2 regions of the Streptomyces sp. NPDC090994 genome follow, and region 1 is predicted to be linked to the other one. Evidence: riboswitches for the same ligand, from Rfam matches in the RefSeq annotation. Region 1 holds a riboswitch; the other holds the start of a gene.
The links. A riboswitch is a leader RNA that binds a small molecule or an ion and turns the genes downstream of it on or off. The one in region 1 is predicted to bind thiamine pyrophosphate.

Region 1 (2,900 bases):
AACTGCCCGTTCTGCGCGACCGGGCAGGCGGGGCTGGACCGGAACCTGTCGACCGCCGAGATCGTGCACCAGATCGTGGACGGCATGCGGGCGCTGCGGGACGGAGAGGTGCCGGGAGGCCCGGCGCGGCTCAGCAACATCGTGTTCATGGGGATGGGCGAGCCGCTGGCCAACTACAACCGCGTGGTCGGGGCCATCCGGCGGCTCACCGACCCGGAGCCGGACGGTGTCGGGCTGTCGCAGCGCGGGATCACCGTGTCGACGGTCGGTCTCGTGCCGGCCATCCACCGGTTCGCCGACGAGGGCTTCAAGTGCCGGCTCGCGATCTCGCTGCACGCCCCCGACGACGAGCTGCGCGACACCCTCGTGCCGGTCAACACGCGGTGGAAGGTGCGGGAGGTGCTGGACGCCGGGTTCGAGTACGCCGCGCGGTCCGGGCGCCGGCTGTCGATCGAGTACGCGCTGATCCGGGACATCAACGACCAGGCCTGGCGGGGTGACCGGCTCGGGCGGCTGCTCAAGGGCAAGCCGGTGCACGTCAACCTCATCCCGCTGAACCCGACGCCGGGCTCGAAGTGGACCGCCTCGCGGCCCGAGGACGAGAAGGCGTTCGTCGAGGCCATCGCGGCGCATGGTGTGCCGGTGACCATCCGGGACACCCGGGGGCAGGAGATCGACGGGGCGTGCGGCCAGCTCGCCGCGAGCGAGCGGTAACCTGATCGACGTAGGACATCAGAAAAACACATCTTCATATTCCGACAGGGGAGCGCCACAGCGCTGAGAGTGCGGCACCGGCCGCAGACCCTCCGAACCTGGCCCAGGTCATTCTGGGTAGGGAGATCGGTCATCACTCGAGCTGTTGCGCCCTGCCCGGGATCCCGACGAGGGGTTCCGGGCAGGGCCGCGTCTTCTCCTGGTCCACCCCAGGAGGAATTCAGTGAGCATCACCAAGAAGGCCACGGTCCTGGTCGCCGGGCTCGGTCTGGTCACGCTGTCCGCGTGCGGGTCGTCGTCCGGCGACGGGGCGTCCGGCGACACGAAGACCGTGACGCTGGTCAGCCATGACTCGTGGGCCGTGTCCAAGAGCGTCATCGCCGCCTTCGAGAAGCAGTCCGGGTACCGGGTGAAGGTCCTGGAGGACGGCGATGCCGGGCAGGCCGTCAACAAGGCGATCCTGACCAAGGACAACCCGCAGGGCGACGTCCTCTTCGGCGTCGACAACACGCTGCTCTCCCGCGCCCTCGACAACGGCCTGTTCCAGCCGTACGAGGCGAAGGGGCTGGACCGGGTCGACGAGCGGTTCCAGCTCGACGCCGAGCAGCACCGCGTCACGCCCGTCGACTACGGCGACATCTGCGTCAACTACGACAAGGCGTACTTCAGCGAGCACAAGATCGACCCGCCGGCCTCCTTCGCCGACCTGACCGAGCCCGCGTACAAGGACCTCCTCGTCACCGAGAACGCCGGGACCTCCTCGCCGGGGCTGGGCTTCCTGCTCGGGACGGCCGCCGCGTACGGGGATGGGGGCACCTCCCGCTCAAGTGAAGCCGAGAGCGGGGGAGGGTGGCAGGGGTACTGGAAGAAGCTCAAGGCCAACGGAGTCAAGGTCGTCGACGGCTGGGAGCAGGCGTACAACGAGGAGTTCTCCGGGTCCGCCGGGGGCAAGAAGGCCGGCGGGGACCGGCCGCTGGTCGTCTCCTACGCCTCCTCGCCGCCGGTGGAGGTGGTCTACGCCGATCCGCAGCCGAAGACCGCGCCCACGGGTGTGGCGACCGGCACCTGCTTCCGGCAGACCGAGTTCGCCGGGCTGCTGAGCAACGCGAAGAACCCCGAGGGCGGCAAGGCGCTGATCGACTTCCTGATCAGCGAGAAGTTCCAGGAGGACATGCCGCTGAACATGTTCGTCAACCCGGTCGTCGACGGCGCCGAGCTGCCGGCCGTCTACACCGACAACATGCCGGACGTCACCGATCCGCGGACCATGGCCCCGGCGAAGATCGCCGAACACCGGGACGACTGGGTCAAGTCGTGGACCTCGCTCGTACTGAAGTAGCCGTGCGGCGGCGGTCGAACGGGGTGCGGCTCGCCCTGATGGCGGTGCCCGTCGCGTTCTTCGCCGTCTTCTTCGCCTGGCCCGTCGCCGCGATCGTCGGGCGGGGCCTGAAGGACGACGGCGGCTGGCACCTGGGCCGGATCGGGGAGGTGGTCGCCGCCTCCGACGTCCGGCACGTGCTGTGGTTCACCACCTGGCAGGCGCTGGCCTCCACGGCGCTCACGCTGCTGATCGCGCTGCCGGGCGCGTATGTCTTCGCCCGGCTGGAGTTTCCGGGCAAGCAGGTGCTGCGGGCGGTGGTGACGGTGCCGTTCGTGCTGCCGACGGTCGTGGTCGGTACGGCGTTCCTGGCCCTGGTCGGGCGCGGCGGGCTGCTCGACGACCTGTGGGGGGTGCGGCTGGACACCACCGTGTGGGCCATCCTGCTCGCGCACGTCTTCTTCAACTACGCCGTCGTCGTCCGCACCGTCGGCGGTCTGTGGGCGCAGCTCGACCCGCGGCAGGAGGAGGCCGCGCGGATGCTGGGCGCGTCGCCGTTCGGTGCCTGGCGCCGGGTCACCCTGCCGGCGCTGGCGCCCGCCGTGGCCGCCGCCGCGCTGATGGTGTTCCTGTTCACCTTCACCTCCTTCGGTGTCGTGCAGATCCTCGGCGGGCCCACCTTCTCCACCCTGGAGGTGGAGATCTACCGGCAGACCTCGCAGCTCTTCGATCTCTCCACGGCCGCCGTGCTGACGCTGGTCCAGTTCGTCGCGGTCGCCGCGATCCTCGCCGTGCACGCCTGGACGGTGCGGCGGCGGGAGACCGCGCTGAAGCTGGTGGACGCCTCGGTCACCGCGCGCCGGCCGCG
Region 2 (2,900 bases), on a different contig from region 1:
GACCAGGGTCTCGGCCGCGTCCAGCAGCTCGACCGGGTCCGGCAGCAGGGTGCGCTCGTCGGCGATGACCTCCAGCTTGACCAGGTCGGTGCCGAGGGCCTCGCGCGCCAGGCGGGCGGTCAGTACGGCCTCCCCGGCGGTGAAGCAGCCCGCCGTGTTGGGCAGCACCCGGATGCCGAGCCTCTCCAGCACCGACAGCACCGACCCGTGCACGGAGGGGTTCACGCGCCGCATGGCGACCGTCGTCAGGTCGGTCCCGGACGCCACCAGGGAGCGCTCCAGCACGTCCAGGCTGGGCGCCCCGCCGGTGCCCATGATCAGGCGGGACGTGAAGGACGTACCGCCGAGGACGAAGGGATCGTCGGCCATGGTTCTCAGCCTCCTTGCACGGCGGTGAGTACTTCGACGCGGTCGCCGTCGGACAGCGCGGTGTCCGACCACCGCGCGCGTGGGACGACGGTTTCGTTGAGGGCGGCGGCCACCCCGGACGGCGCCTCCGTGAGGGTCCGTACGAGGGTGTCGAGCGCCGTCCCGGGGGCCACCTGGCGCGGCTCCCCGTTGACCGAGATGCTGATGCTCATGCGGGCTGCTCCGTGGGTGCGGGGGCGGGCGCCTGGACGGGCGCCTGGACGGGCGCCTGGACGGGCGCCTGGGTGGTGCCGAACCGGCCGGGGGTGAACGGGCGGGCCTCCTCGGGCAGCTCGCCGGTGGTCAGGACGTGCGCCATGACGTCGCCGGTGACCGGGGTGAGCAGCACGCCGTTGCGGAAGTGCCCGGTGGCCAGCAGCAGGCCGGCCAGGGCGGTCGGGCCGAGCAGCGGCGCGTTGTCCGGGGAGCCGGGGCGCAGTCCCGCGAGGGTCTCCGTCAGGGGCAGCTCGGTGATGCCCGGGACCAGCTCGTGGGCGTCGCGCAGCAGCTCGTAGACGCCGCCGGCGGTGACGGTCGTGTCCCAGCCCAGCTCCTCGCTGGTCGCGCCGACGACGAGCTCGCCGCTGACGCGGGGCACCAGGTAGAGCGGGTTGCCGCGCACCACCGCGCGGACGGTGCGCTGGAGCAGGGGCGGCCGTCCCGGCGGCATCGTCAGCCGCAGCACCTGGCCCTTCACGGGCCGCACCGGCGGCAGCACCCCCTCCGGCACGCCCGCCAGACGGCCGCTGAGGCTGCCCGCGGCCAGGACGACCTGCCCGGCCGCCAGGGCGGTGCCGTCGGCCGTCACGACGCCCGTGGCGCGGTCCCCGGCGACGGTGAGCCGCTCGGCCGTGGTCCGGTGGAAGCGCACGCCCGCCCGTTCGCAGGCGGTCAGCAGCGCCGCGGCCAGCCGCCGGGGGTCGATCTGGTGGTCGCCGTCCACCCGGAGCCCCCCGCGCACGCCCGGCGCGAGCATCGGCTCCAGGCGCCGGCAGTCACGCCCCGACAGCCACTCGGACTCCAGCCCCGACTGCCGCTGGAAGGCGTGCAGCTCCCGCAGGTGCGCCCGGTCGTCGGAGTCGAGCGCGACGGCGAGGGTGCCGCAGCGGCGGTGGCCGAGGTCGTGCCCGGTGGCCTCGGACAGCTCCGCGGCGAAGGCGGGGTAGCGGCGGACCGAGGCGAGGTTCAGGGAGAGCAGGGTCTGCTCGCCATAGTGCAGTTCGGTGACGGCGGCCAGCATCCCGGCCGCCACCCGGGCGGCCCCGCCGCCCGGCGCCGGGTCCACCACCGCCGTGACCAGCCCGCGCTGCGCGGCCCGCCACGCGGTGACCAGGCCGATGATCCCGCCCCCGACGATCAGGACGTCGGGGGTCCCCAACCTGTTCGACATGGGTGCTGAACCCCTCCCTTCGCCGGCATGACCCGGATCAGGTTCGTACGGTCGGAGGCCGCCAGCCTCCCTCTCAGCCCGGTGCGTCCGGGCTCCCGCGAGTGCCTTACGTTGGCCACCCTAACTGTTCGATGTCCGCCTCTGTAAGGGAGTGTCCGCCGGTGGCACGTTCGCTTGACGGTCTCGTGTTCGCCCCGGTCGCCGACCAGGCACCCGGCCAGGTCGGCACCCGTACCCGCTTCGCCTACCACGAGCAGGACGGCGCCGTCTGGGCCGAGTACGCCGGCGGCGACGTGGTCCGCGGGCACCTGGTGGGGACGCGCGAGGGGGACCGGCTCGACTTCCGGTACGTGCAGCTCAGGACGGACGGCTCCACGGCCGGCGGGCACTGCGTGTCGCATGTCGTCGGCCTGCCGGACGGGCGCGTGCGGCTGGAGGAGAGCTGGGAGTGGGAGTCGGCGGAGGGCAGCGGGACCAGCGTGGTGGAACAGGTCCGGTGACGGCGAGGGCCGGCGTGCGGCGGGTACGGCAGGCGCCGGCGTGCGACAGGTGTGCGGCAAGTGTGGAGCAGGTCACTGAACGTGCCCCCTGACCGACAGTGAGTCAGGTGTCTAAGGTGATCAGGTGAGCGAGCAGACGCAGGAGCGAGGCGGCTCCGCGCGGCGCGTGGTCGTCGTGGGCGCGGGCATGGCCGGCGTGCAGACGGCGGTCGCCCTGCGCGAACGGGGCTTCACCGGCACCGTCACACTGATCGGCGCCGAACCGCACCAGCCGTACGACCGGCCCCCGCTGTCCAAGGCCGTCCTGCTGGGCACCGCCGAGGGCTCCGCCTTCGACGTCGACTTCGAGGCGCTCGGCATCGAGCTGCGGCTCGGGCAGGAGGCGCTGGGCGTCCGCCCCGGCGCGCACCTGCTGGACACCTCCGCGGGGCCGGTGCCGTACGACTCCCTGGTCCTGGCGACCGGCGCCGAGCCGCTGCGGCTGCCCGGCGCCGAGGGCGTCCCCGGCGTTCATCTGCTGCGCACCCTGGACGACGCCGAGCGGCTGCGTCCGGTGCTCGCCCGGCAGCACGACATCGTGGTCGTCGGCGCGGGCTGGATCG

Region 2: linked by a shared signal. The riboswitch ahead of thiO (glycine oxidase ThiO) and the one ahead of ACIQR3_RS36095 (thiamine ABC transporter substrate binding subunit) in region 1 are both predicted to bind thiamine pyrophosphate.

The regions. Positions count from the first base shown of each region.
Region 1 covers NZ_JBIVWS010000035.1:15,754-18,653, reverse strand. Annotated here, with positions in the region: gene rlmN (23S rRNA (adenine(2503)-C(2))-methyltransferase RlmN) at 1-714, shown strand, start outside; TPP riboswitch at 751-856, shown strand; gene ACIQR3_RS36095 (thiamine ABC transporter substrate binding subunit) at 938-2,053, shown strand; gene ACIQR3_RS36090 (ABC transporter permease) at 2,092-2,900, shown strand, end outside.
Region 2 covers NZ_JBIVWS010000003.1:219,193-222,092, forward strand. Annotated here, with positions in the region: gene ACIQR3_RS08410 (thiazole synthase) at 1-369, opposite strand, end outside; gene thiS (sulfur carrier protein ThiS) at 375-575, opposite strand; gene thiO (glycine oxidase ThiO) at 578-1,798, opposite strand; TPP riboswitch at 1,795-1,907, opposite strand; gene ACIQR3_RS08425 (hypothetical protein) at 1,960-2,298, shown strand; gene ACIQR3_RS08430 (NAD(P)/FAD-dependent oxidoreductase) at 2,423-2,900, shown strand, end outside.